3 regions of the Pseudomonas sp. 9.3L genome follow, and region 2 is predicted to be linked to each of the others. Evidence: predicted binding sites of a transcription regulator. Region 2 holds the regulator's gene; each other region holds the start of a gene.
What was found. The regulator LexA, encoded in region 2, represses DNA repair genes until DNA is damaged. The targets are predictions, from matches to a motif close to CTGTNTNNNNANACAG.
Positions count from the first base shown of each region.

Region 1: the regulator LexA is predicted to act here: its motif matches at 8,101-8,116, upstream of recN (DNA repair protein RecN).
Region 3: the regulator LexA is predicted to act here: its motif matches at 7,702-7,717, upstream of imuA (translesion DNA synthesis-associated protein ImuA).

Region 1 covers NZ_JBZUBK010000001.1:713,718-723,651, reverse strand. The annotation lists gene carB (carbamoyl-phosphate synthase large subunit) at 1-582, opposite strand, end outside; gene carA (glutamine-hydrolyzing carbamoyl-phosphate synthase small subunit) at 701-1,837, opposite strand; gene AC4LE2_RS03240 (RHS repeat-associated core domain-containing protein) at 2,101-2,874, opposite strand; gene dapB (4-hydroxy-tetrahydrodipicolinate reductase) at 3,076-3,879, opposite strand; gene dnaJ (molecular chaperone DnaJ) at 3,905-5,026, opposite strand; gene dnaK (molecular chaperone DnaK) at 5,343-7,259, opposite strand; gene grpE (nucleotide exchange factor GrpE) at 7,365-7,931, opposite strand; gene recN (DNA repair protein RecN) at 8,145-9,818, shown strand; gene fur (ferric iron uptake transcriptional regulator) at 9,880-9,934, opposite strand, start outside.
Region 2 covers NZ_JBZUBK010000001.1:1,589,543-1,599,476, forward strand. The annotation lists gene fadA (acetyl-CoA C-acyltransferase FadA) at 1-262, shown strand, start outside; gene AC4LE2_RS07245 (DUF1653 domain-containing protein) at 333-584, shown strand; gene topA (type I DNA topoisomerase) at 681-3,284, shown strand; gene AC4LE2_RS07255 (DUF6586 family protein) at 3,324-3,845, shown strand; gene AC4LE2_RS07260 (hypothetical protein) at 3,896-4,129, shown strand; gene sulA (SOS-induced cell division inhibitor SulA) at 4,133-4,618, opposite strand; gene lexA (transcriptional repressor LexA) at 4,631-5,242, opposite strand; gene AC4LE2_RS07275 (TetR/AcrR family transcriptional regulator) at 5,429-6,127, shown strand; gene nagZ (beta-N-acetylhexosaminidase) at 6,194-7,222, shown strand; gene AC4LE2_RS07285 (S-methyl-5'-thioinosine phosphorylase) at 7,225-7,962, shown strand; gene AC4LE2_RS07290 (DEAD/DEAH box helicase) at 7,981-9,934, opposite strand, start outside.
Region 3 covers NZ_JBZUBK010000001.1:2,300,505-2,310,438, forward strand. The annotation lists gene AC4LE2_RS10530 (ATPase domain-containing protein) at 1-143, opposite strand, end outside; gene AC4LE2_RS10535 (cation:proton antiporter) at 372-1,721, shown strand; gene AC4LE2_RS10540 (HAD family hydrolase) at 1,718-2,359, opposite strand; gene AC4LE2_RS10545 (error-prone DNA polymerase) at 2,467-5,544, opposite strand; gene AC4LE2_RS10550 (Y-family DNA polymerase) at 5,541-6,956, opposite strand; gene imuA (translesion DNA synthesis-associated protein ImuA) at 6,964-7,608, opposite strand; gene AC4LE2_RS10560 (zinc-dependent alcohol dehydrogenase family protein) at 7,744-8,775, opposite strand; gene AC4LE2_RS10565 (LysR family transcriptional regulator) at 8,979-9,893, shown strand.

The DNA.
Region 1 (9,934 bases), 880 kb from region 2:
ACGTGCGCAGATCTCTTCGAATTCCTCACGGTTGTAAGCAATCCCGCCGCCGGTGCCGCCCATGGTGAATGAGGGGCGAATGATGCACGGGAAGCCTAGGGTTTCGAGTACCGCGTTGGCTTCTTCCATGCTGTGGGCAATGCCAGAGCGCGGGCAGGCCAGGCCAATGGCTTTCATGGCCTTGTCGAAGCGCGAACGGTCTTCAGCCTTGTCGATGGTGTCTGCGTTAGCGCCGATCATTTCTACGCCGAACTTCTCCAGCACGCCTTCGCGCTCCAGATCCAGTGCGCAGTTGAGGGCCGTTTGGCCGCCCATGGTCGGCAAGAGTGCGTCAGGGTGCTCGGCTTCGATGATCTTGGCAACGGTTTGCCATTTGATCGGCTCGATGTAGGTAGCATCCGCCATGGCCGGGTCGGTCATGATGGTGGCGGGGTTGGAGTTCACCAGAATGACCCGGTAGCCCTCCTCGCGCAGCGCCTTGCACGCCTGGGCGCCGGAGTAGTCGAACTCGCACGCCTGGCCGATCACGATTGGGCCTGCGCCCAGGATAAGGATGCTTTTAATGTCTGTACGTTTTGGCATGGTGGTCACTCACATCCGCAGGTCGGTGGGCAGGCTCGCCAAGGGGCGAACCGCCTCGAACATTCAGAGGGCGCCAGGCCGCGAGTCGCTGGCCTGGCAAGCCCGGTGCTGGTATCGATCAGCGGCGCTTGGCCATTGAGTCGATGAAGCGATCGAACAAGGGCGCAACGTCCGTCGGGCCTGGGCTGGCCTCAGGGTGACCCTGGAAACTGAAAGCGTCTTTGTTGACGAGTTCGATCCCCTGCAGCGTGCCGTCGAACAGCGACTTATGGATCGGCCGCACGGTGCTCGGCAAGGTGCTCTCTTCCACCGCGAACCCGTGGTTCTGGCTGGTGATCATGACCACGCCTGTGTCCAGGTCCTGGACAGGGTGGTTGGCGCCATGATGGCCGGTTTCCATCTTCACCGTACGTGCGCCAGCGGCCAGGGCCAGCAATTGGTGACCAAGGCAAATGCCGAAGACAGGCGTATCGGTTTCGAGGACTTCCTGAATAGCCTTGATGGCGTAGTCGCAGGGCTCGGGGTCGCCGGGGCCGTTGGACAGGAACACACCGTCAGGCTTGAGGGCGAGCACTTCACTGGCGGGCGTTTGCGCCGGCACTACCGTCAGGCGGCAGCCGCGCGCCACCAGCATGCGCAGGATGTTCAGCTTCACGCCGTAGTCGTAGGCGACCACGTGGTAAGGCAGATCTTCGTCCTTCATCACCGCATGGGTGTCGGTGGCCAGGGCCCATACACCCTCGCGCCACTGATAGGACTCCTTGGTGCTCACTTCCTTGGCCAGGTCCATGCCCTTCAAGCCCGGGAACGCCCGGGCGGCGGCGATGGCGGCTTCTTCAGAGATATCTTCGCCCGCCAAAATGCAGCCGTTCTGTGCGCCTTTTTCACGCAGCAGACGAGTGAGGCGGCGAGTGTCGATCCCAGCGATGGCCACGACATTATTGGCCTTGAGGTAGTCGGACAGCGACTGCGTGTTACGCCAGTTACTGGCGACCAGCGGCAGGTCTCGAATGACCAGGCCAGCTGACCAGACGCGGTCTGCCTCGGCGTCCAGGGCAGTGGTGCCTGTGTTGCCGATGTGGGGGTAGGTCAGGGTAACGATCTGCTGGGCGTACGAGGGGTCGGTGAGTATTTCCTGATAGCCTGTCATGGCGGTGTTGAAAACCACCTCTCCAACGGTCTGGCCGTCGGCTCCGATCGCCTCACCGCGAAAGATGCTGCCGTCGGCAAGGGCGAGTATGGCTGGCTTAGTCAAGAAGACCTCCGATAAATCAAACCTGAAAGGAACCTGGGGGCGAACGCAGGCTGTAAAAAAGCGGAGAGACGTATGGACACGTCACCCCGCTCATTCACTGAATTATCTGCGCGCTTTTAGTGGACACACTAAAGCTGTAGCTTACAGAAAAGCGACATTTTGGTCCACTCCCCGCGCGCTTTAAATTTGGTATCCGGCTGCTTAGCGTTAAGGAATCATACAACCAGAAGCTTGGAGATAACGATACAACTCAAACCATGCCTTTAACTGCGTCGCGCTCCGGCAGGACGCCAAGGGTCAATCCGGCCCCGGGCCCTCACGACATTCGGATCAGCAAGCTCTTGATAATACAGATAGCTCAGTACAGTACGCCGTGCGTCGCGGCTGTTTTCTACATCTAGCGAACCGCCCCTCAATTTTGGCCAATCACCCGGCCCGACAGGCTTGATAACTCTACTATCCCAAAGCCTCGCATGGTGGCTCTCGATAGCCCGCTCGAACAGCGAAGTGTCACGCAGAGGCGCATAGCCTGGGATTTGTTCGAAGTTTTTAGTGCCCGCTTTGACACGCTCTCCGTTACGGACCATGACCCCGAAAACACCTTGCGTTTCCGTCAACTGCGCGCCAAGCGCCTTATACATTTGCGTAGCGTCCGCAATTTCAGAGGTAGCGAATTGCAGCACCGCTTCCTTATCGCTTGTGGCGTAGCGTAACGTCAGTGCGCTATGAGGCGTCTCCGAAAAAAGCCTACCTAGCAGCTTGCTCCAACTAGCCCCTTTAACGTCCCGCCTATTTACTGGCTCAGCCCCACAATAAACATAGGCATTTATTCCACCCCGTCCGAAGGGGCTAGCCAGATCAGCAGACATGAAACGCATAAGCGCAGGCAAGTAGCCACGGTAGCCATTACCTAGAAGATACAAGCCACCTTCGCGTCTTTGTCCAGTGAAGGCAGTCTCGGCCAGCTGGCCTTGCAGATAACCAAATGGCATGTAGGTGCGCGGGGTTTGAACGCGCCATAACACAGACTCGGCCATATCGACCGCTAGCAGTGCACCAGGGGGGCTGCATGTGGGCATTGAGGAGTACTCCAAATGAGGTGTACTCCATTAAAACCTTATAGCCGCCTGATCAAAAACTAGCAGAACTGCCAGGTCGCTTTGCTTGGGTAGGCCTTGCTCTTTTCGCCAGAACAAGGCAATGCACCTTGATTCTCAACACGCACATCTACTTACAAATCAGCGCAAATCAAGGACATCCTGCATGTCGTATAGCCCAGGCGCGCGGCCTTCCAGCCACAGCGCAGCGCGTACAGCACCTTTGGCGAAGGTCATGCGGCTCGAAGCCTTGTGAGTGATCTCCACACGCTCGCCTTCCGCGGCAAACAGCACCGTGTGATCACCTACCACGTCACCGGCGCGTACCGTAGCGAAGCCAATGCTCTTGCGGTCACGGGCACCGGTCTGGCCTTCCCGGCCGTACACCGCTACCTGTTCGAGGTCGCGCCCGAGCGCACTGGCAACCACTTCACCCATGCGCAGCGCGGTCCCGGAAGGGGCGTCCACCTTGTGCCGGTGGTGCGCTTCCATGATTTCGATGTCCACGTCATCACCCAGCACCCTGGCCGCCGTATCCAGCAGCTTCAAGCACAGGTTCACGCCTACGCTGAAGTTTGCGGCGAACACGATAGGGATGTCTTTCGCAGCGTCTGCCAGGCGGTCTTTTTCCTCGGGGCTGAAGCCTGTGGTACCGATGATCATGGCCTTGCCTGCTTTACGGCAGAAGGCCAGGTTTTTCAGCGTGACCGAGGGGTGGGTGAAATCGATGAGCACATCGAATTCCTCTGCCACCCGCGCCAGGTCGCCTGAGAGCGGCACACCGATCCGGCCCAGTGCGGCCAACTCCCCCGCATCCGCGCCTACCAAGGTACTGTCGGGCCGATCGATGGCCGCGGTAAGGCCCGCGCCTTGGGCTTGCTGTACCGCTTCGACCAAGGTCTTGCCCATGCGCCCGGCGGCACCCATTACAGCTATACGTCGCATTCCTGAATCCTTTTAATCGCCAGCGTCACAGATCGCCGAAGAAGCGCTTCATCCCTTCGAACCAACCGCTGGCCTTGGGCGAGTGCGTGGTATTACCTTCGAGCAGCGCACGAAACTCTTCCAGCAGCTCGCGCTGACGACGATCCAGGTTCACGGGGGTCTCTACTGCCACACGGCACAGCAAGTCACCCGGCGCACCCCCGCGAACAGGGGCTACGCCTTTGCCACGCAGGCGGAACTGCTTGCCAGTCTGGGTACCTTCCGGGATCTTCAACTTGACCCGCCCATCCAGCGTGGGCACTTCCAGCTCGCCGCCCAGCGCCGCATCGGTGAAACTGATTGGCACTTCGCAATAAAGGTTTTTACCGTCTCGCTGGAAGATCGAGTGCTCGCGCACATTGATGACTACGTACAGGTCACCGGTAGGGCCGCCTTGAGCGCCCGCCTCGCCCTCACCCGACAGGCGAATACGGTCACCGGTGTCTACCCCTGGCGGCACCTTGACGGACAAGGTTTTGAATTCTTCAACGCGGCCTTCGCCGTGGCAGGCCTCGCACGGGTCGGAAATGATCTTGCCCTGGCCATGGCAGCGCGGGCAGGTTTGCTGCACTGAGAAGAAGCCCTGCTGCATCCGTACCTGACCAATACCAGCACAGGTGGGGCAGGTTACGGGGGACGAGCCCTTCTTGGCGCCATTACCGTCGCACACCTTGCAGTTGACCAAGGTAGGCACACGAATGCTGACCGTGGTACCGCGAACAGCTTCTTCGAGGTCCAGCTCCAGGGTGTAACGCAGGTCGCTGCCACGCTGGGCACCGCCACGGCCGCCCCGGGCACCGCCGAAGAAATCGCTGAACACGTCACCGAAGATATCGGAGAAGTTGGCGCCGCCGAAGCCAGCACCGCCGCCACCCATTTGCGGGTCTACGCCAGCGTGCCCGTATTGGTCATACGCGGCCCGCTTGCTGGCGTCAGACAGCACTTCGTAGGCCTCGTTGGCTTCCTTGAAGTTTTCTTCCGCAGCCTTGTCGCCAGGGTTGCGGTCCGGGTGATGCTTCATCGCCAGGCGGCGATAGGCCTTCTTCAGGTCGGCTTCGCTTGCGCCTCGCTCTACCCCAAGTACCTCGTAATAGTCACGCTTAGCCATATGCCTCTTTCACATCCTGAATAAGTTTCGCCAATGCCCGCCGCCCAGGCTGAGCCATACAGGGCGGGCGTGCAGGCTTGGGCGAGCAGTGCCCGGTAGCCCGGCAGGCTACTGGCACCAGCCTTCCAGCTAAGGGCGCGCGCCCGCCACCAAGGCCATGCGCGCCGTACGATTAGCCAGCCGGAATACCCCGCACGCAGGGTGTTACAAATTCCTGTACTCCAGACACGCCAACGCGGGAGCCAAGGCCCCCGCGCGGTGACATGCTACCAGTCACCGCCCATAAGAAGGGGAACCGGCCGATCACAAGCAGTACTTACTTGTTGTCTTTCACTTCTTCAAACTCAGCATCGACGACATCGTCATGCTTTTTAGGCTCTTCAGCAGCAGGCTGGGCCGCCGCTTCAGGCTGGTCTGCGTCGGCGTACATCTTCTGAGCCACAGGCGCGGTGACCTTGGACAGCTCTTCGATGCGTGCTTCGATGGCTGCTTTGTCGTCGCCTTTGACTGCGGTTTCCAGTGCCGAGACCGCCGCTTCAACGGCAGTTTTCTCGTCAGCGCTCACTTTGTCACCCGCCTCGCTGATCATCTTGCGAGTGGAGTGAACCAGTGCGTCGCCCTGGTTGCGTGCAGCGGCCAGCTCTTCGAACTTGCGGTCTTCCTCGGCATTGGCCTCGGCGTCACGCACCATTTGCTGGATTTCTTCCTCGGACAAGCCGGAGTTGGCCTTGATCACGATGGACTGCTGCTTGCCAGTCGCCTTGTCCTTGGCACCTACGTGCAGGATGCCGTTGGCGTCGATGTCGAAGGTGACTTCGATCTGTGGCACACCACGTGGAGATGGCGGAATCTCGGCCAGGTCGAACTTGCCCAAGGACTTGTTCTGGCCAGCCTGCTTACGCTCACCTTGCAGCACGTGAATGGTCACAGCGCTCTGGTTGTCGTCAGCGGTCGAGAACACCTGGGATTTCTTGGTAGGAATCGTGGTGTTCTTCTCGATCAGCGCAGTCATCACGCCGCCCATGGTTTCGATACCCAGGGTGAGCGGGCTAACGTCCAGCAGCAGTACGTCTTTAACGTCACCGGCCAACACGGCGCCCTGAATGGCAGCACCCATGGCAACGGCTTCGTCAGGGTTGACGTCTTTACGTGCTTCTTTGCCGAAGAAATCGCTGACCAGCTTCTGAACCAATGGCATACGGGTTTGACCGCCTACCAGGATCACGTCGTTGATGGTCGCGGCATCGATACCGGCGTCTTTCAGTGCGATACGGCAAGGCTCGATGGTGCGCTGAACCAGGTCTTCTACCAACGATTCCAGCTTGGCGCGGGAGATCTTCACGTTCAGGTGCTTCGGCCCGGTGGCATCTGCAGTGATATACGGCAGGTTCACGTCGGTTGACTGCGAAGAAGACAGCTCGATTTTTGCTTTTTCGGCGGCTTCTTTCAGACGCTGCATGGCCAGGGGGTCGCCCTTGAGGTTCATGCCGCTTTCTTTCTTGAACTCGTCTACCAGGTAGTCGATCAAGCGAATGTCGAAGTCTTCACCACCCAGGAAGGTATCGCCATTGGTGGCCAATACTTCGAACTGGTGCTCGCCGTCTACTTCTGCGATTTCAATTACGGAGACGTCGAAGGTACCGCCGCCCAGGTCGTACACGATAACCGTGTGGTCGCCCTTGGCCTTGTCCATGCCGTACGCCAATGCCGCCGCGGTAGGCTCGTTGATGATGCGCTTGACGTCCAGGCCTGCAATACGCCCGGCGTCTTTAGTGGCCTGGCGCTGGCTGTCGTTGAAGTAGGCAGGCACGGTGATAACTGCTTCAGTCACTGCCTCGCCGAGGTAATCTTCGGCGGTTTTCTTCATCTTCTTCAGCACTTCAGCAGAGATCTGCGGCGGTGCCATTTTCTGGCCATTCACTTCTACCCACGCATCGCCGTTGTCAGCCTTGGCGATTTTGTAAGGGACCATCTTGATGTCTTTCTGAACAACGTCTTCCTCGAACTTGCGGCCGATCAGACGCTTTACGGCGTACAGGGTGTTGTGCGGGTTAGTGACCGCTTGGCGCTTGGCCGACTGACCTACCAGGATCTCGCCGTCGTTGGCGTACGCGATGATGGAAGGCGTAGTACGCGCGCCTTCTGCGTTTTCAATGACCTTGGCCTTACCGTTTTCCAGCACAGAGACGCAGGAGTTGGTTGTCCCCAGGTCAATACCGATGATTTTGCCCATGTATGAAACTCTCCGGAAACTTTGAATTTGGTTGCCGCGCCAGTGGTGGCTGTACGCGGTAGCACTCGAACGCTTGGTAACTAAATGGGGGTTGCTTTAAAGATTTCAAGCCTTTTCATTGATGGAAGGCGAAGGCGCGGCGGCCGCCTTGCTCACAACCACCATGGCCGGGCGCAGCAGGCGGCCATTGAGCTGGTAACCCTTCTGGAACACCTTCAGTACGGTGTTGGGCTCGACATCAGCGCTCTCTTGCATGGCCATCGCTTGATGGTGCTCAGCGTTGAAGGGCTCACCGTGCGGGTCTACCGTTTCGGCGCCATAACGCTGCAAGGTGTCGGAGAACATTTTCAGCGTGAGCTGCATGCCTTCACGCATGGGGCGCAGGGCTTCATCTTCGGTGCTGGACATTTCCAGGCCACGCTCAAGGCTGTCGATGATCGGCAGCAAGTCGCTGGCGAATTTTTCCAGCGCGAATTTGTGGGCCTTCTCTACATCCTGTTCAGCGCGACGGCGAATGTTCTGCACGTCGGCGGCCACGCGCAAAGACTGATCCTTGGCTGCGGCCAGTTGCTCTTCGAGCGCCTGAACCTGTGCAGCGAGGTCGTCGCCGGTGGCTTCTGGGGCCGGGGTTGCGTCCGGGTTCTGTTCGTCCAGAGTTTTGTCTTCAGCCATGAAATTCTCCTCTTGATACGTCGGCGAGCAGTCACTCGCTCATGCTTGCCGGGTATATGGGGCCGCCCGCGCCCGCTTCAAGGCATGAACCCCTGCAAATTTTAGGGAGACTGAGCGCAGCGGCCACCTCACTTGCCGACACTTGGCATTGTCAGGCGCCCCGCAAGCACTGTATAAATAACCAGACTTTTTCCACTTATGGGGATTGCGGCCATGCTGGTGCATCTGTCCGTTCACAACTACGCCATCGTCGAACACCTGGATCTCGAGCTGGAACACGGCATGAGCGTGATCACCGGTGAAACCGGGGCGGGCAAGTCCATCATGCTCGACGCGCTGGGCCTGGCGCTCGGTGATCGTGCAGACAGCGGCGTGGTGCGCCCCGGTGCAGACAAGGCCGACATCCTCGCAACCTTTGACGTAGCGGACATCCCCGACGCACGCGCCTGGCTGGGCGAGCGTGACCTCGATAAAGACCACCACTGCATCCTGCGCCGGGTGATCACCAGCGAGGGCCGCTCCCGCGCCTACATCAATGGCGCCCCCAGCCCGCTGGGGGATTTGAAAGCGCTGGGCGAGCTGCTGATCGACATCCATGGCCAGCATGAGCATCAATCCCTGCTCAAGCCCGACACTCACCGCCGCCTGCTGGATGAATTCGCGGGCGCGGCAGACCTGTCTCGCCAGGTTAACCTCGCAGCCCAGCGCTGGCGCCAAACCCGCCAGGAGATCAACCGCCTTTCCAGCACCAGCGACGAGCAGCGCGCGCGCCATCAACTCCTGAGCTATCAGCTTGAAGAGCTGGAAAACCTCGGGCTGGGTGAAAACGAGCTGGAAGAGCTGGAAGACGCACAAAAGAACCTGGCCAACGCCGAAGGCCTGTTTGCCACCAGCCGCCAAGTGGTAGAGCAGTGCTCGGAGAGCGACTCGGGGAACATTCTCGACGCCCTGGCCGCCTGCCTCAGCCGCCTCGGCGCGGTGCCCAACCCGCCCCGCGCCCTTCAGGAAGCAGCGAACATGCTCTCCAGCGCGCAGATCCAGGTAGAAGAAGCAGTAGGTGAACTCAATCGCTTCGTGGACAACTTCGAAGCAGATCCGGCTCGCCTGCAGTTGGTTGAGGAGCGGCTGGACACCATCTATACCTTGGCGCGCAAACACCGCGTGCAACCCAACGAAGTCGCTGCTTTGCAACAAAAGCTGTTCGATGAAGTAGAAGGCCTGGCGGCGTGCGATGAATCCATCGAGCGCCTTGAAGGCGAGCTGGCCTCTTTCGCACGGCACTACCAGCAGAAGGCGGGTGAGCTTAGCGCCCTGCGGGCAGAAGCGGCCAAGCGCCTCGAAGGCGCGGTGGAACAGGAAATCCACCGCCTGGGCATGCCGGGCGGCCGTTTCCGTATCGAGCTCAAGCCACATACTGGCAACGACTTGCAACCCAATGGCCTGGAAAACATAGAGCTGATGGTAAGCGCCAACCCCGGCCAGCCGATCAAGTCGCTGGCCAAAGTGGCGTCAGGCGGTGAGCTGTCCCGGATCAGCCTGGCGATTCAGGTCATTACCGCTCAAACGTCCCGCACCCCTACCCTGGTGTTCGACGAAGTGGATGTGGGCATTGGCGGCCCTACCGCCGAAATTGTTGGGCAGCTGTTGCGCAGGCTGGGCGACAACGGCCAGGTGCTCACGGTAACCCACTTGCCTCAAGTGGCCGCGCAGGGTCACCACCACCTGTTCGTCCACAAGCTACGCGGCAACGACGAAACTCGCACAGCCGTACGTAGCCTTGCCAAGGCAGAGCGTATTGAAGAAGTAGCGCGAATGCTGGGCGGTGTAGACCTCACCAAAGAATCCCTGGCTCACGCCCGCAAGATGGTGGTCAGCGCCAAGGGCTGATACTGCCGCCCTGGCTCATCTCGCGCATAGAAAACCCGCCTTGCAGCGGGATCAAGGGATATCAGAGCGGGGTTTTAGGCTTGCGGACGTACAACACCAGGTTGTGGTCCACCAAG
Region 2 (9,934 bases):
TATCGACTGCTTTGAACTGAATGAGGCCTTCGCAGCGCAGGCGTTACCTGTGCTCAAAGACTTGAAAGTGCTCGATAAGATGGACGAAAAGGTCAACCTGCATGGTGGTGCGATTGCGCTTGGGCATCCTTTCGGTTGCTCAGGTGCTCGTATTTCCGGCACTCTGCTCAATGTCATGCATCAAAAGGGCGCAACCCTTGGCGTCGCGACTATGTGTATAGGCCTTGGACAAGGCATCACCACGGTGTTTGAACGGGTCTGATTCCTGCGTGTCGCAAAGACCGGGGCCCAGGCCCCGGTTTTTTTTAGCATTCGTACAAGCGAGGCAGCTGATGTTGTTACAGCCAGGCGTGTACCGTCACTACAAAGGCCCTGAGTACCGGGTATTCGGGGTGGCGCGTCATTCTGAAACCGAGCAGGCTGTCGTTTTTTATCAGGCTTTATATGGTGAGTTCGGGCTCTGGGTGCGGCCTCTGGACATGTTCCTGGAGTCAGTAGAGGTTGACGGCGAACAAGTCCCGCGCTTTGCTTTGGTGCAAAAGGAGGATAGCCTTTTTACCCCTCCGATGAGTGATGCCATTTAAGCACTGTGCTTGACCTCGTCCGGTAGCCACTATATATAGCGGTGCCTCAAAGGCGTCGTCGCCTTCTATTTCTGCTTTTTAGGAACCTTCCGATCCATGGGAAAATCGCTGGTCATTGTGGAATCCCCGGCCAAAGCCAAGACCATCAACAAGTACTTGGGCAACCAGTACGTGGTGAAGTCTAGCATCGGCCATATCCGTGACCTGCCTACCAGCGGTTCCTCCACATCCAAGGAGCCCGCTGCCCGCAAGGGCAAGGCGGCAGGTGAAGCGCCAGCGTTGTCACCGCGCGAAAAAGCGCGCCGGCAGTTGGTGTCACGCATGGGTGTGGACCCGGATCAGGGCTGGAAAGCCAAGTACGAGATCCTTCCTGGCAAGGAGAAGGTCATCGAGGAGCTGCGCAAGCTCGCCAAGGATGCTGACACCATCTACCTCGCAACCGACCTTGACCGCGAAGGGGAGGCCATTGCCTGGCACCTGCGGGAAGCGATTGGCGGCGATGATTCACGCTATAAGCGCGTTGTATTCAACGAGATCACCAAAAAGGCGATTCAGGAAGCGTTCTCGCAGCCGGGGGAGCTGGATATCGACCGCGTCAATGCCCAGCAGGCCCGGCGTTTCCTGGACCGTGTGGTGGGCTATATGGTCTCTCCACTGTTATGGCAAAAGATTGCGCGAGGGCTGTCTGCGGGTCGCGTACAGTCCGTTGCGGTAAAACTGGTAGCAGAGCGCGAGCGTGAAATCCGTGCGTTCATCCCGCAAGAGTACTGGGAGTTGCATGCCGACCTTTCAGGTAGCAAGGCCAAGGTGCATTTCGAGGTCGCTCGTGAGAACGGCGAAGCCTTCAAGCCGCTGAACGAAGCCCACGCCATGGCTGCTGTGGAAAAGCTCAAGGCGTCGGCCTTTACCGTGGCCAAGCGGGAAGACAAGCCCACCAGCAGCAAACCTTCTGCGCCTTTCATTACCTCCACGCTTCAACAGGCTGCCAGTAACCGCCTGGGCTTTGGTGTGAAAAAGACGATGATGATGGCCCAGCGCTTATACGAAGCGGGCTATATCACCTATATGCGTACTGACTCTACCAACCTCTCGATGGATGCGTTGGACATGGCGCGCAGCTATATCGAAAGTAACTTTGGTAAGCAGTACCTGCCTGCCACACCTAATGTGTACGGCAGCAAAGAAGGGGCTCAGGAAGCGCACGAAGCCATCCGTCCGTCGGATGTCAACCTGCACCCTTCGCAGCTCAACGGGATGGAGCGGGACGCGGAGCGGCTGTATGAGTTGATCTGGCGGCAATTTCTGGCCTGTCAGATGCCGCCTGCCCAGTACCTGTCTACTACCCTCACGGTGACCGCAGGCGGTTATGAGCTGCGTGCCAAGGGTCGCATTCTCAAATTCGATGGTTACACCAAGGTACTGCCTCAGGTCACCAAGCCAGGCGAAGACGACGTCTTGCCCGAGATGGCCAAAGGTGAAGTGCTCAAGCTGCTCGCCCTCGACCCAACCCAGCATTTTACTAAACCGCTGGCGCGTTACTCGGAAGCAAGCCTGGTCAAAGAAATGGAAAAGCGCGGTATCGGCCGACCGTCCACGTACGCTGCGATCATCTCCACTATCCAGGACCGCGGTTACGTCACGCTTCACAACCGTCGGTTCTACTCTGAAAAAATGGGCGACATCGTTACCGAGCGTTTGGGCGAAAGCTTTGCAAACCTGATGGACTACGGCTTCACGGCCGGCATGGAAGAGCACCTTGATGACGTCGCTCACGGGGAGCGCGACTGGAAAAACGTCCTGGACGAGTTCTATACGGACTTCCGCGCCAAGCTGGAGGTGGCAGAAGCGGCTGACGGCGGCATGCGCGCCAACCAGCCCACCTTGACCGACATCTCCTGCAAGGAATGTGGGCGCCCCATGATGATCCGGACAGCGTCCACGGGTGTGTTCCTAGGCTGCTCGGGTTACAGCCTGCCACCCAAGGAGCGTTGCAAGGCCACCATCAACCTGGTCCCTGGCGATGAAATCGCAGCCGACGATGAAGGCGAATCTGAATCGCGCGTATTGCTGAACAAGCACCGTTGCCCTATTTGCGCAACGGCGATGGATGCGTACTTGCTCGATGAAAGCCGTAAGCTTCACATTTGCGGTAATAATCCAGACTGCGTGGGCTATGAGATCGAACAAGGTACGTTCCGGATCAAGGGTTATGAAGGCCCCAGCATCCAGTGCGACAAGTGCGGTAGCGAGATGCAGCTCAAAACCGGCCGATTTGGCAAGTTCTTTGGGTGTACCAACGCGAGCTGCAAGAATACCCGTAAATTGCTGAGAAACGGTGAGGCCGCGCCGCCCAAGATGGATGCGGTCAAGATGCCGGAGCTTAAGTGCGAGAAGGTAGAGGATACCTACGTACTACGCGATGGCGCTTCTGGGTTGTTCCTGGCGGCCAGCCAGTTCCCCAAAAACCGCGAGACGCGCGCGCCCTTGGTCAAGGAGCTGTTGCCTCACAAGGACGAGATCGATCCTAAGTACCACTTCCTGTTCGACGCTCCGGTAAAAGACCCCGAGGGCCGTTTTTCGGTAATACGGTATAGCCGTAAAACCAAGGAGCAGTACGTGCAGACCGAAGTAGACGGCAAGCCGACGGGTTGGCGCGCCTTCTTCGACGGCAAGGCATGGAAAGTCGAAGACAAGCGCTGAGTGCTACCGGGCTTCGGCCCGGTTTTCCCGGAGACTATCATGGCCTATGAGTTATATACCCGTACCAATCAGAAGCTGTACTTCGCGGGCTTGGCGTTGGATGCGCTGAAGCGGAGTGAAGCAGGCGCGGCCTTGAACGCGCCTGGCATTGCGCAGGCTGACCGGGAAGCGGCGCTGTTCCACCTCTACGGTGCCTTGTTGGGCCTCTGTCATGAAATTGCGGGGTATTACCGCCTACCCGACGCGGAAGCCGTGCGTGCAGAGCGGTTTTTAACCGCCGAAGCATTAGCCGCGGCACCTAACCCTCAACTGGGTGAGTTGGTAGAGCTTGCCACTCATCGCTCCACTTGGCTGGCGTCATTACTCCAAGCTTACGCACAGTTGTGGTATCCACCACGTGCCCCGAGAAAGCCAAAACAGGACGTGACCCAGCCGTTGATCCAGGCCATTAGCCTTGATAATCCGGCTGCACCTGTATTGGGGTATGAGGAGCTGGAACGCTGGCGTCAGGCGCTCAAATCGCTCGCAATGAGGTTTAGGGAAGGGCTAAGTGAGTGCTGATCCGTTCAGTGGCTGTTACAATGATGGCCTTTACTGGAGAACCCTCACGTATGTCTACGTCTTTTCTTGAAATTGTCGAACTGCCAGACGGCCAGATCGAGCTGCGTCGTGCTGACGATGAGGGCTCGTTGGTCACCCTGAATTTTTCCGAGGACGCCAAGGTGTTCCTGCAAGGCCAGCATGTTGAAGTAGCGAAGGCTATGCTCAGTGTTGGTGTTCAAATGGCGGGCAAGTTAGTTGAAGGGGAACTCGACCAAGAGGACGGCCCCCGAGTTTTGCATTGAGCTTTAGCCCAATCGGATGTTCAGGCTTTGCGCATCGCCTTCCAATGCAGCGTTGATCAGCTGCTGACGCGCGTTACCATTTAATGGATTTACCCAGCTCACCACTGTATGGCTTTTACCAAGCCGCAATGCTTCGCAGGCTAGTTGGAAAGGCGTTTGATTGGCCTTGGGTTGAAGCAACAGAATTCGTTCGCGATTAAGCCCCGCGTCGCGCAGCCAGCTTTGAGTCAGGCTGCTGGGCGGGGCTATCAATGTAAGCCACCGCATGTGTTCGCCTTCACTCAGCTCTCGCAGCATGGGTGCCAACAGGCTCAGGCAGTTTCCCGTTGCGCCACGCAGGCTTAATTCACTAAACACGTCTGGACACTGGCTTGGCCAGGTGTCTGCAGGTGGCCGTTGAAAAACCTGGTTGCAAGGGGCGATGAACGCTTCGAACAATGACAGCTGAGTATGCTGAACGCTTGTAGGCATTACCGGGGAAAACTGCATGTCGCCTCCTGATTATCGGCGGATGACGCCAACACTAAGCCCCTCGATCACGAATTCCTGCGTTTGCAGGTCGATTTCGATAGGGGCGAATTCCGGGTTTTCGGCAAGCAGCTGAACTTTGTTGCCGTTGCGATTGAAGCGCTTGACCGTAACCTCCTCACCAATGCGCGCTACCACGATTTGGCCATTGCGGGCCTCGCGGCAGGTGTGCACGGCCAACAGATCGCCATCCATAATGCCAACATCCCTCATGCTCATACCGTGGACACGCAGGAGGTAGTCTGCTTTGGGATGAAAGAACGCGGGGTTGATGTTGCAGGCGTCCTCGATGTGTTGCTCAGCGAGTATGGGCGCACCGGCAGCGACGCGCCCGATAATAGGCAAGGTGGTGTCATTCGCGGGACGGGGCTCGGTGCTGGGGATGCGAATGCCCCGAGACGCCCCAGGCGTCATCTCGATAGCCCCTTTACGTGCGAGGGCCTTGAGGTGCTCCTCCGCGGCGTTCGGTGACTTGAAGCCGAGCTTTTGAGCGATTTCTGCACGGGTAGGCGGGAAGCCGTTGTCGTCGAGGCAGCGCTTGATGAAGGCAAGTATTTCGGCCTGGCGTGGCGTAAGTTTCTGCATGGCGTTGGCTCTGGATTTTTGTACAGTGACTGGGATTATATACAGTATTCCGCGATTGGCAATCCCCATGCCGATGCTGACCAGGCTTGAACCTTGGGCCGTATGGCTGGAAAATGCCCGGCTGGCTTGACAAGCCAGATAAGCCAAACGTATGTTTCAAACACTTGTTTGTCACCCGGAGCAGTCATGGCACAGTCGGAAACCGTAGAGCGCATCCTCGATGCCGCTGAACAACTGTTCGCGGAGAAGGGCTTCGCCGAAACGTCCCTGCGCCTGATTACCGGAAAAGCCGGGGTAAACCTGGCAGCGGTGAACTACCACTTTGGGTCCAAGAAGGCTCTGATCCAAGCGGTTTTTTCTCGTTTTCTAGGGCCGTTCTGCGCAAGCCTTGACCGTGAACTGGAGCGCCGAAGTGCGCGCCCTGAACACAAGGCGGGACTTGAGGAGCTGCTTGAAATCCTGGTCGACCAGGCGATGTCCGTGCAGCCGCGCAGCAACAATGACCTGTCGATTTTCATGCGGCTTCTGGGGCTTGCGTTCAGCGAGAGTCAGGGCCACCTGCGGCGTTACCTCGAAGACATGTATGGCAAGGTGTTTCGCCGCTATATGTTACTGGTTCACCAGGCCGCGCCTCGCATCCCGGCGTTGGAGCTGTTCTGGCGTGTGCATTTCATGCTCGGCGCAGCGGCCTTTAGTATGTCTGGCATCAAGGCGATGAGGGCAATCGGAGAGGCCGAGTTCGGCGTAGACACCTCTATCGAACACGTGATGCGCTTGATGGTGCCCTTTCTCGCTGCCGGTATGCGCGCCGATAGCGGCTTGAAAGACCCTGCCATGAGCACAGCCCAGCCACGTCCACGCACCAAGGTCCCGGCCAAGGTCTGAGTGCCGAGACAGTTTGTCATGGATTGGGTACAGTAGCGGCCCCCAGCGTTTACCCAAGGATTATCCATGAGCGCCAGCCTTCAAGGCTCTCTGATGGTGGACATTGCCGGCACCTGGCTAACCGCCGAAGACCGTCAGCTGCTTCGCCAGCCTCAAGTGGGCGGCGTGATTCTATTCGCCCGCAACATTGAACACCCCCGTCAGGTAACGGACCTGTGCGCCAGTCTTCGGGCGGTGCGCCCAGACCTCATTCTGGCCGTAGACCAGGAAGGCGGTCGGGTACAGCGCCTGCGTCAGGGTTTCGTGCGCCTGCCGTCCATGGGGCGTATTGGTGAGGTGGCGCAAGGCGCGCAGGCTCAAGCACTGGCCTGGGCGTGCGGCTGGATCATGGCAACCGAAGTACTAGCCGCAGGGCTTGATTTGAGCTTTGCGCCGGTGCTGGACCTCAATCATGGGCGTAGTGCGGTGATCGGCACGCGTGCGTTTGGCGCTACCGCTGATAGTGTGATCTCGCTGGCTGGGGCCTTTATCCAGGGGCTCGACCAGGCAGGCATGGCAGCCTGTGGCAAGCATTTTCCAGGGCATGGCTGGGCAGAGGCTGATTCTCACGTGGCCATTCCCGTGGATGATCGCAGCCTCGAGCAATTGCGCGCCATGGATATGCAACCCTTTATGGCCCTGCGTCAGCAGTTGTCTGCCGTTATGCCGGCTCACGTGATCTATCCGGCAGTAGATGAGCGCCCGGCGGGGTTTTCGTCGCGATGGCTGCAAGGCATTCTGCGCGGCGAAATGGGTTTTGAGGGCGTGATCTTCAGCGATGACCTATCGATGGCCGGCGCTCACGTGGTAGGTGATGCAGCGGCCCGTATCGAGGCTGCGCTTGTGGCGGGGTGCGACATGGGCCTGGTGTGCAACGACCGTGCGGCGGCCGAGCTGGCCTTGAGCGCTGCCCAGCGGTTGGGGGTGAGCCCCTCGCCGCGGTTGGCCCGGATGCGCAGGCGTTCGTTCGTGACCCCCGATTACCGTCAGCGCCCTGGCTGGCTACAAGCACTCACCGTGCTTCGCCAGGCCGGGCTGCTTGAACCAGGAGCTTGACCTTGACCACGTACGCGATTATTGGCGGCACCGGCCTCACCCAGCTCGAAGGGCTGGAGATCCAGCGTGCCGTAGACGTAGAAACGCCCTATGGCGCCCCGTCGGCGCCTATTCTGGTAGGGCTGTATGCAGGCCAGGAAGTGTTGTTCCTTGCACGCCACGGCCACCCTCATCGTGTGGCCCCACACAAGGTGAATTACCGCGCCAACCTGTGGGCGTTGAAGCAGGCAGGGGCAACGGCGGTAGTGGCCGTCAACGCCGTGGGGGGTATACACCCGGCCATGGGTACCGGTCACCTGTGTGTGCCGCATCAGTTAGTGGATTACACCAGCGGGCGGGACCACACCTTTTTCGCTGAAGACCTTGAGCAAGTGACTCATATCGATTTCAGCTACCCCTACAGCGAGGCGCTGCGTCAGCAGTTGATCGCAGCGCTGGTGTCCAGAGGTCACGCGTTCAGTGACGTTGGTGTATACGCTTGCACGCAAGGGCCTCGACTGGAGACTGCAGCTGAAATCGCGCGGTTGGAACGCGACGGCTGCGACATCGTGGGTATGACGGGTATGCCCGAAGCCGCGTTGGCTCGCGAAATCGACCTGGCTTATGCGAGCCTGGCCCTGGTGGTCAACCCGGCGGCAGGCAAGAGCACCGCAGTGATTACCATGGCGGAGATCGAAGCCGCTTTGCTTGAGGGCATTGGCAAGGTGCGAGGCGTATTGGCTGACGTCCTCGCCGGGTAACTGCATACTGTTGCGCCTCTAACGCTTGTTCGGAAGGGGCTCCAGCAGCGCGTCAACGTCTTCCGGCGCCCAGCGCCAGTCTCCGGCACGTTCGCCATCCAGTACGCCAGCGGCGAGCGCCGTTTTTTCCCGCTGCAACTGAGCGATCTTCTCTTCTACCGTACCTCGGGTAATGAGCTTGAACACAAACACCGGCTTGTGCTGGCCGATGCGATAAGCACGGTCAGTGGCTTGCTGCTCGGCGGCCGGATTCCACCAGGGGTCGTAGTGAATGACGGTGTCAGCTGCCGTGAGGTTCAAGCCTACGCCACCGGCTTTCAGGCTGATAAGAAAGATCCGTTTGCGCCCTTGTTGGAAGTCATCCACGGGGGCGCGGCGGTCCCGCGTGGCGCCGGTAAGCAGGGCGTACTCCATGCCGCGGTGTTCGAGTTCGCGCTGGATCAATTCAAGCATGGACGTGAACTGAGAAAACACCAGCACTTGGCGGTCTTCGGCCATCAGCCGTTCCAGCATGACCATCAACGTGTCGAATTTGCCGGAGCTGCCAGAGCTGCTCACTGGCCGGGCGGCGTCTACCAGGCGGAGGTCGCAGCACACTTGGCGTAGCTTGAGCAGTGCTTCAAGGATAATGATCTGGCTGCGTGCCATGCCTTTACGGCTGATTTCTGCGCGTACTTTCTGGTCCATGGCCAGTCGTACGGTTTCGTAGAGGTCGCGCTGTGCGTCGTTGAGCTCGACCCACTGGATGATGTCTGTCTTGGCCGGCAACTCAGTGGCCACTTGCTCCTTGGTTCGACGCAGCAGGAACGGCTTGATGCGCGTGGTCAGGTGCTGAAGCCGCGCCTGGTCGTCATGCCGCTCGATGGGCACCCGGTACTGGGCGTTGAACGCCTTGCTGTCGCCCAGCCATCCAGGCATCAGGAAGTGGAACAGCGACCAGAGTTCGCCAAGGTGGTTTTCCAGCGGGGTACCGCTCAAGCACAGTCGCTGCCTGGCCTCGAAGCGCCGCGCCGCATGCGCCGCCTTGCTGTTCGGGGTCTTGATGTACTGAGCTTCATCCAGAATCAGCAGGTGCAGCTTCAGCCCGCTGATACGCTCGATATCTTTGGGCAGCAGGGCATAGGTGGTCAGCAGCAGGTCATAAGTATGCAGTTGCTCGAAATGTTTTTTGCGGCCTGCACCCTGTAGCGCAAGCACCCGCAGCGACGGCGCAAAGCGCGCGGCTTCATCCTGCCAGTTGGGGATCAGGCTGGTGGGCATCACTACCATTGCGGGGCGATCCAGGCGGCCCTCGTTTTTTTCGGTCAGCACATGCGCCAGGGCTTGTAGCGTTTTGCCCAAGCCCATGTCGTCGGCCAGGATGCCGCCCACTTCCAGTGCCCTCAGGCTCTGCATCCAGCTCAGCCCCTCCTGCTGATAGCCACGCAAGGCTGCGTTCAGCCCGCACGGTGCCGGGCTATGCGCAGTGTTCAGGCCATCAAGGCGCGAGGCGAGTTCGCGCAATCGTTCACCCCCTTCCCACTGCAAGGGCAAGCCTGCCAAGGCATTGAGGCGCAGAGCGTCCGGGGTGGGCACGCGTAAACGGCTTACGCCAGCCTCGTGCTGGTACAAGTCTCCCAGGGCGGCAAGCACGGGCTTGAGGCGTGCGTAGGGTAGCGCCACTTGGGCAACAGCCTTGCTATGCGGCGCGTGGGGCAGAGGTACCACCAGCAGTTCGTCATCCTTGCGCCGGGCCAGGGTGCCGGGTTTGAGCAGGTCAGGGTGGGTGCGCATCAGGTTCAACAGGATAGGCAGCAAGCTGTGCCGCTCGCCGTTGACCCGTATGCCCAGCTCCAGGTCAAACCAGTTGTGGTCGTCGGCTTCATCGACGACCGCATACCAGTCCTCCACGGGCACCAGGTGGAAGTTGAAATGATCGCCGTATTCGATTTCCCAACCCGCTTCACGCAGGCCGGGCAGTTGATGCAGCACA
Region 3 (9,934 bases), 710 kb from region 2:
TGAAAGCTCAACTGGTTGGCCAGAATGGTTTTCCCTGAGCCTGGGCGCCCTTGCACGATGTAGGAGGCGCCGGCGACCAAGCCTCCTTTGAGCAGGTGATCCAGGCCTGATATTCCTGTCGCTAGGCGTTTTAGCTGTTCCAAATTCAAAACCTGCCTGTGTGTAGTGAGCCAGTGCCAGCAATCGCCCGCCAGCCAGAATCGAAAAGCGCAATTCTATACTGCGCGGCTGCGGAACACACTTGTATACCGCCATTCGTCATGACGCGACGGCGGCTGCGAGCCTCGATCTAAGGCAGACGTCTGCAATCAAGGTCAACTAACCTGGCCGGGTGCAGTCACAAATCAACATGTCGTAACGATTGAGCACTGATGAGTTTTATTACCGCAATTGCAATTTTTGGGGCGATCTTGCTCCTGCTCGCCCTCGCTTCCGCGTATCTGCGCTGGCTGCCTGTTACTACATCGGCGGTCTGCCTGCTTTTGGGCCTTGGTTTTGGCCCTGCCGGGCTAGCGTTAGTAGATATCGATATTGCTGAATCTAGCCACTGGTTGGAGCGTTTGACCGAGGCGGCCGTGCTGTTTTCGTTGTTCGGCACCGGCATCAAGTTGAGGCTTACCTTTGGTCGCAGTGCCTGGCGTTGCGCGTACCTGCTGGCCGGGCCAGTGATGATCGCGTCGATTCTGGGGGTGGCAGCGGTGACCCATTACGCGCTGGGCTTGGACTGGGGGGTGGCGATGTTGGTAGGGGCCATGCTGGCGCCTACCGATCCGGTATTAGCAAGCATGGTGCAAGTCAACAGCGCTCAGGACTTCGACCGTGTGCGCTTTGGTTTATCAGGCGAAGCTGGCCTCAATGACGGTACCGCGTTCCCCTTCGTGATTTTTGCCCTGCTGCTCATTGAGCACGGCGGCATCGACAGCCAATGGGTTTCGCATTGGGTTATCAAGGATGTGCTATGGGGTGTTGCAGCCGGGTTGCTCGTTGGCTATGGCCTAGGCCGGCTGGTAGGCAATGTGATGATCTTCCTGCGGGTTCGTCACCAGGACAGCACCTTGTCACCCAATGACTTCCTGGCACTGGCATTGATCGCACTGGCCTATGCGCTCGCCGTGACGCTAGGGGGATACGGCTTCCTTGCAGTCTTCGCGGCGGGCCTGGGCTTGCGCCAGGCAGAGGTCCGCTCTACCGGCTCCGAGGTACCGTCCGAGCACTTGACGCAGCCCAAGCTTGGGCATCGCGAGCTGTCTCCAGACCAGGCCCTGGCGGGCGAAGTGAGCAAACTGGCCCCACCTCAAGTGGCGGCAGGCGTGATGATGAGCGACATGATGGTATTCGGTAGCTTGGTGGAGCGCTCCATGGAGGTGCTGCTCATTACCCTGTTAGGCGCTATAGTCTGGGGCCACTGGGACTGGCGCGGGGTCGGGCTTGGGGCGGTGCTGTTCTGTGTAATACGCCCACTGGCCGTGTGGGCGTTTGGCGGCGGGCGGGCGTTGTTGACCGGGCACCAGCGGGCGCTGCTAGGGTGGTTCGGCATACGCGGCATCGGCTCGATCTATTACCTGTGCTACGCCCTGCAACATGGCCTGCCCAAAGACATGGCTCAAACCTGTATCAGCCTCACCCTTACGGTGATTGCACTGAGCATCATGGTCCATGGGGTTAGCACCCAACCCCTGCTCGACCATTACGAACGACGCAACCGCAAGAAACTGAGCTAGGCCGCCTTGAGCAACCGCGCTACGTCATCGTAGTGCGGCGTGAGGTGAAAGCGGGCCTCCTGGCTATAGGCGCCGAAGTCTTCATCGCCATACCCTGCTACCCATGCGCCCGCAGCAAGCCCGGCCTCGACACCTGCATGGCTGTCTTCGATCAACAGGCACTGTTGAGGCGCCAGCCCTAGCACACGGGCGGCTTCGAGTATCAGCCCTGGGGCCGGTTTCCAGGCCTTTACTTCATAAGCGCTGACGATATGGCCCGTGAAATAAGGCAGTAGCCCTGCCGCGCCCAGGCAGGTTTCGATCTTCGCGCGAGGGCCGTTGGAGGCCACGCATTTAGGCAACGCCAATGCCTGCACAAATGCCAACGCGCCGGGCATAGGTGCCATGCTCCGGGCAAACAGGCCAAGGCTGTCTTGACGGAACTGAGCCATGAACGGTTCGGGCTCCAGCCAGGGGTATGCGTGTGCAAGACGCTCGGTAAAGACGGCAAATTGCACGCCGCGAAAACGCTGTAACACCTCTTCCCGAGAAAGGGTGATGTCACGCTGGATAAGCATTTCCCATAGCAGGCCGGCCGCGATGCGTTCGCTGTCTACCAGGGTACCGTCCGAATCGAAAATGACGCCTTTGATGTCCACTGTTACTCCACTGTGCTGTGCCAACCCTCTGTGACAGCACATAAGGCTACAGGTTGCCGGTGGCCGAATCACTACCAGGCGCGCCGGACTGCGATGCGCGTGGCGCCTTAGTGAAAGTCCCGGCTGCGTACGTCAAGCCCGGACAGCAGGGCTGTCATGTCCAGCAACTGGTGGGCGATCAGGTGGCACACCTCCCCCTGCCGCTCCCAGCGCCCACGCACCTGCAACAGGCGCGCACCGACCAATACGGCGCGCTGACGCTCGGCAAGGCTGCGCCAGACGATCACGTTGACCATGCCGAACTCATCTTCCAAGGTCACGAACGTGACCCCACTGGCGGTGCCCGGTCGCTGACGACTGATGACCAGGCCGGTGACCGCCACTGCCCGGCCGTGGGCAAGGCTAGCCAGGTCGCGTGAATGCCGGCAGCGCCACTTACCCAGCGCACGACGCAGCAGGGCTAAGGGGTGAGCACCCAGCGTGGTGCCTAATACGGCGTAATCGGCCTGCATGTCCTCGCCGACCGTGGGCACCGGCAAGCTTGCCTCCCGCTCGGGTAATGCCTCGACTCCGGCGAACAAGGGTAGCTGCCGCTCTACGCTGGCCACGTCCCAGCGGGCGCGATAACGGTGCCCAGACAACCCTTGCAGCGCGCCCGCGTCGGCCAGTAAGGCCCTGGCGCGCTGGTCCAGCTCAGCCCGCACCACGACATCCTCCACGCTGGTGAACGGCCGATCGGCGCGTGTACGGCACAGCCGGTGTGCAGCTGACTCGACGAACCCCCGCACCATCCGCAGGCCCAGCCTGAGCGCGGGCTGGGCCGTCTCGCCGGGCTCTAGCGAGCAGTCCCACGTGCTATGGCGTACATCCACCGGGCGCACCTCGATATCATGACGCCGAGCGTCCTGAAGGATCTGGTCCGGGCTATAGAAACCCATGGGCCAACTGTTTATCAACGCGCAGGCAAAGGCGGCCGGTTCATGGCATTTCAGCCAACTGCTGGCATAGGTAAGCAGGGCAAAGCTGGCGGCGTGGGACTCTGGAAATCCATAGCTGCCGAAGCCTTTGATCTGCTCGAAAATACGCAAGGCAAAGGCTTCGCTGTAGCCGTTTTTCATCATGCCTTGACGCAGTCGCTCCTGATGCGGCCCCAGGCCACCCTGGCGTTTCCAGGCTGCCATTGAGCGGCGCAGTTGGTCAGCCTCCCCTGGCGTGTAATCGGCCGCGACGATGGCAAGCTGCATGACCTGCTCTTGAAACAGGGGAATACCCAAGGTGCGTTCGAACACGGCTTGGAGCGCAGGCGAAGGATAGGTCGCCGCCTCTTCCTGATTACGTCGGCGCAGGTAAGGGTGCACCATGTCGCCCTGGATTGGCCCCGGCCGCACAATAGCCACCTCGATCACCAGATCGTAGAAGTTACGGGGCTTGAGCCGAGGCAACATGGCCATCTGCGCCCGTGACTCGATCTGGAACACACCCACGGTATCGGCCCGGCCGATCATGGCGTAGGTGGCCTGGCATTCAGGGGGTATCCCGGCCAGGGTCATCACCTCACCCCTATAAGCCTTTATCAAGTCGAAGCAGCGGCGGATAGCGCTGAGCATGCCCAGCGCCAGGATATCGACCTTCAGCAGGCCCACGGCGTCCAGGTCATCTTTGTCCCACTGGATAACCGTGCGGTCTGCCATGGTGGCGTTCTCAACCGGCACCAGGGTTTGCAAGGGGTGCTCGGAAATGACGAAGCCACCAGGGTGCTGGGACAGGCGCCGCGGAAAGCCGACAAGTTCACCCGTAAGCACCATTACCCGGCGCAGCACCGGGCTTGCCGGGTCGAAGCCCGCCTCGGCCAGCCGTTGCGGGGGCGGCAGTTCGTCGCTGTACCGCCCCACGCAGGCGGCGAGCGTATTGATTTGGTCTACCGGTAGCCCAAGGGCCTTGGCCACGTCGCGGATCGCACCGGTGGCGCGGTAGGTACTGGCAACAGCCGTCAGCGCCGCGCGGTGACGCCCGTACCGTGTGAATACGTACTGAATCACCTCTTCGCGCCGCTCATGCTCGAAATCTACGTCGATATCAGGCGGTTCGTTACGCTCCCTTGAGATAAACCGCTCGAACAACAGGCTGGCGCGGGCCGGGTCGATGGAGGTAATCCCTAGTGCGTAGCAGATGGCCGAGTTGGCAGCTGACCCCCTCCCCTGGCACAGAATGCCTTGGCGCCGAGCGAAGTCCACGATGTCGTGCACGGTGAGGAAATAGGACGCATACCCCAGTTCGCCGATGACTTGCAGTTCGTGCTCCATCTGGGTGACCACCGCTGGGGGTACACCCGTGCGCCAGCGCTGCGCGGCACCCTGCAGGCTAAGGTGCCGCAGCCAGGTGTCAGGGGTTTGCCCCGCAGGCACGACTTCACGCGGATAGTGGTAGCGCAACTGCCCCAGGTCAAAGGTGCAATGCGCGGCCACCTTCAAGGTTTCAGCTAATAAATGAGGGGGGTAAAGCTCAGCAAGCTGTTCAAGGCTGCGCAGGTGGCGCTCTCCATTGGCGAACAACCAGGGGCCCGCCTGCGCCACGGTAAGGTGATGACGCACCGCCGTTAAGGTGTCCTGCAACGCGCGCCGGCCACGGGCATGCATGTGCACGTCGCCACTGGCCAGGCATGAGATGCCCAGTTGGGCGCCCAGGGCTTGCAGATGCGCCAGGCGCCGGGCGTCGTCAGGGCCACGGTGAAGCTCGATCGCCAGCCATACACGGCGCTCGAACAGCCGCGCCAGCCACTCACCCTGCTGAGGGGCTGCCCCCTCTGACGGCAGCCATAGCGCCAGCAGGCCCGACAGGTCAAGGGCCTGAAAATCCTCTGCAAACAGTTGGTAACTGCCCTTTTTGGCGCGGCGCCGCGCCAGCGTAATGAGCTGGCAAAGCGACTGATAGCCACCGAGGTCACGTACCAGCAGCACCACGCGAACACCGTTGCTGACCTGTACCTCGCTGCCCACGATCAGGGGCATACCGCAGGCCTTGGCTGCCTGCCACGCGCGGACGATGCCTGCCAGCGTGCACTCGTCGGTGATGGCCAAGGCCTCATACCCCAACCGCTTGGCGCGCGTAAACAGCTCTTGGGCACTGGACGCACCGCGTTGAAAGCTGAAGTTGGAAACACAGTGCAATTCAGCGTAGGTGCTCACCCGAACCACCCCTGCAGCCAGTAGCGCTCATCCCCCACTGCCCGGTACACCCACGCCTGGCGCCCACACGGCATCTGCACCCGCAGGTAATCACGGCGCACGTCCCCGCCGTCCCACCACCCGCTTTCAATACGCTCTGGCCCCGCCAGGCACACCCAGCCGCCGGAGGGCAGCGCTTCGGGGCGAGGCAACAGCCACCCTGGGCGCGGCGCCAGCGTGCCGAGTACCTGGCCGCTGGCAGGGTGCTCGGCAAGAGCCCAGGCACATTCAGGGCGGTGGTCCGCCTGATAACTGAGGCTACTGACGGCCTCATCGCCCAGGCGGGCACGCAGCCGTTCTCGCACCTGTTCCCAGCCCTGCCCCGCCCCGGCCCTGGCATCGAACAGCCCTTGAACGGTAGGCGTGTAGGCCGGCAATTGCTCCGCCAGCAACCGCAGGTTGCGTACCGGCCGTTCAACCTGCACCGGTTCAAGCCGCCCACGGGCCAGCTCGAACAGCAGCGCCGGGTCGCGCTCCGGGCTCAGCAAGCCTACCGGCACCTGCGTGTCGTCACCCTCGGCGTGTTCGAGGTGCACCACAAATTGCTGCACGCCGCCATCACGCCCGGTGAGGTACACCCCGAGGTCTGCAATAAGGCGGCGCAAGGGGAACAGCAATGCCTGGGTGGATTCCACATCGAAATTGAGCTCGATGCGGCTGTCGAAGCGCTCAGGCGGCGTGAAAAACTCAAGGGCTTGAGGGCGCAAGCCTTGCAGTGCGTCGAGCTGTGCGAGCACGTGCGCCGGAAACCGCCTCGCCAGGGCAGCGCGCTCCAGGCGCAACAACTGCCCAACATCGCGCAGCCCCATGCGCATCAATGCCGTTGCCTGCTCGCGCGCCAGCCCAATGCGGTCGACCGGTAAACGCGCAATGGCGCCCTGCAGCTGCGCCTTCGTGGCCAGGGCCAGGCCATCGTGGGCATTGGCGAGCATCCGTGCCGCTACCGGGTTGGGCGCCAATACGATGCGGTGGGCAAACCCTAGAGCGGCCAGCTCTTCACGCAAACGTGCCTCGAACCTGGGCCACGGGCCGAACAGGCCCATCCCCGAAGCAACCTCTAGCAGTAACGCCCGCGGATAGTGCAGGCTCACCTGCGAACTGTACCCATACGCCCAGGCCGCCAATAAGCGCTCGGCGTGCTCAAGGGCAGTTGGGTCATAGTCAAGGGTAATGAGGGTGTGACTCAAGGCATGGGCCGCGCTCAGGCTTTGCCCTGGGCGCAGACCTTGTGCCCTGGCTGCGGGGTTGACCGCGTGCAAGACTCGTCGCTGGGCCGGGCCCGTCACCAGTGCCAAGGGGGCCAGTGGGTCGGCTTGCTGCCTGAGGGCAATGTCCATGGCCAAGCGCGGGAAGAGGATGCAGGCCCAAAGCATGGCAACCTCAGGCGAACGCCGGTGAAGCCACGAGGCGGCCTGAAATCTGCCCACCACGGCACTTGAGGACGCGCCACCCGCTGGGCTCGACACTGACCGCAATGCGCAGTGCGGCGGGTGACGGGTTCAACGCGGCGTTATGGGGGCGAATCACGAACCCGAGGGCCTGGCCTGCCTCGGCGGCCACCTGCAGCCGGCGCAGCGCGCGGTCGTCCCCCGTGCCCTTGCCCTCAAGGCAGGGCCAGCACACTACCGCTGCACAGCTGCCAGAACGCAGGCATTGCTCGGCGGCCCATAACGCATCAGCGCCTTGGGCCTGAACAAGGGTGAGCCAGGTTAGGTCTACGCCGGCGGCCTGCCACGCCTGTGGGTAGGGAATATAGGGAGGCGCTACCAGCACTACGCGCTGAGCGGCAGCAGTGAGCCGGGCCAACGTAGGCCAAAGCAACCTCAGTTCGCCACACCCTTGAGCGGGCAGCAGAATTTCACTCAAGGCTGAGGGCGGCCAGCCCCCGGTAGGCAAGAGGTGGTCCAGTTGCGTATGGCCTGTGGGTTGGACAGGACGGTCGTGAGCATGCTCAGGGCCACTGCGGCCCTTCCATACCTGCCGCCCCACTAAGAGGGCGTCGAGGCTGACGACAGTCGCGCTCACGCCTGGTACCCCGCGTAAGCAAGGCGCGCAGGGCTGGGGTAAGGGCGAGTGGTTAGGGGTAAGGTGTCCATGGGGCACATTTGTACCCCATAACTGTATGGATGACCAGTATTTTTAAGCGACGCTACTTCGCTTTTAGCTGATCTCTGGATCTGCTATTTCCAGCACTGCCCGTTCGCAGCAAGGGCAAGCGTCCATGTAACGGTGGGCTTCCACGAACTGGTCGAACGGGAACGCCCGGATCGCCTGGGGCGACAATACGCGGTCGGCCGTCAATTGATTGATTTGGGTGAGGGCCTGGCGTACAGCCTCTTGGTCCTGCGTGATGCCCAGTTCAGGCTTGCCTGTAAAATTGCCCAGGCAGTGAACGTGAAACTGAATATTCTTCTGGAAGGCCGCACACGCCGGGAATGGCGTTTGGTTACCGCCCTGCAGGCCATAGAGCACCAGGCTGCCCCGAGGCGCCAATACATCCCCCAGCAACGACATCTGGGGGCCACCCAGGCCGTCGAACACCATGTTCACGCCCTTGCCATCGGTAAACTTGCTCACCTGCATCAGCAAGTCTTCGTCATCCGTGACCACCACTTTATCGGCACCCAGCGCCTGCACGGCTTCGCGCTGGGCTTCGCTGCGGGTAGCGGCAATGACCTTGACACCCAGCGCCTTGCCCAGTTGCACAAAGGCTGGGCCTGAGCAATGACTGGCATCGGTAATCAAGGCGACCTGGCCCGGCTGCGCATTGGCGAGCTTCACGTACCCGAACCAGGCAATTAGCAAAGGGGTGTAGTGCACGGCTGCCTGCGACGGGGTAAGTACGCTTGGGTAACGGATGAGCGCCTCGGCCGGCATTACTACCCACTCTGCACTGGCAGGGTAATCGTTAGCATCGGCTGCCGGAAAACTGGCCACTGCCTGCCCTGGGCTGAATTCGGTGACCCCAGCCCCCACGGCCGTGACGATGCCGGCCATTTCCTGACCAAAGCCCGCCGGTAGGCGCGCTTGAGAAGGGGCAAGGTTCTGCCGCCAGAGGATGTCGTACCACGAAATGCCAATGGCTGCGACCCGCACCTGCACTTCGCCAGGCCCCGGCAGCCTTGCGTCGTGCGTTTCACACTTGAGCACCTCGGCAGGGCCGAACCGGTGAAAACGGATTGTGCGGGACATCGCTAACCTCGTCAGATCACTGCTATTACCCCGTAGGTTATCCGGGCTTTAGCCGGTTAACCACCGAGGGAAATTGATAGTCAACATGCCTAATATTGATCCCCACTTCAATCGCTATCGCGTTGATTTAATATTTGCCGTGCACCAAGGGAAGCATTACCCGTACTATCTCAGCGCAGAAAAACCTAGCCAGAGCGGTCCAGATGAATCGTAACGACCTTCGCCGTGTCGATCTGAATTTGCTGATTGTCTTCGAAACCCTGATGCACGAGCGCAGCGTGACACGGGCCGCCGAAAAACTATTCCTGGGCCAGCCTGCCATCAGTGCCGCGCTGTCTCGGCTGCGTAGCCTGTTCGACGACCCATTGTTCGTGCGCACCGGGCGCAGCATGGAGCCCACCGCCCGCGCGAGCGAGATCTTCGCCCTGCTCTCACCTGCGCTGGATTCCATCTCCACGGCCGTCAGCCGGGCAGCCGAGTTCGACCCTACCACCAGCAATGCGGTGTTTCGCATTGGGCTGTCCGATGACGTGGAATTTGCCCTGCTGCCACCCTTGCTCAAGCGGCTCCGAGCCGAGGCGCCAGGGATCGTGTTGGTGGTGCGCCGAGCCAATTACATTCTGATGCCCGCGCTGCTAGCGTCGGGGGAAATCTCTGTAGGGGTCAGCTACACCAGCGAACTGCCTGCCAACGCCAAGCGCAAGGTGCTGCGGCGCAGCGTGCCCCGACTGTTGCGCGCCGACAGCATGCCAGGCGCCATGAGCCTGGACGACTTCTGTGAACGCCCTCATGCGCTGGTTTCGTACGCAGGCGACCTGAGTGGGTTCATCGACACCGCCCTCGAAAAGCTGAAGCGCAAGCGCCACGTGGTGCTGGCAGTGCCCCAATTCAACGGCCTGGGCACGATCCTGGCGGGCACCGATATCCTAGCCATCGTGCCCGATTACACGGCCGATGCGTTGACCGCAGCAGGTGGTTTGCGGGCCGAGCCGCTGCCCTTGGACATCCAAACCTTCGAGCTGCACATGGCCTGGCGCGGCTCCCAGGACAACGACCCCAGTGAGCGCTGGCTGCGCTCCCGGCTGCAGATGTTTTTTGGGGATCCTGAGAGTCTTTGAGTCTTTGAGTCTTCAGGCGTCGTTGGAAAGGCTGTTTATCA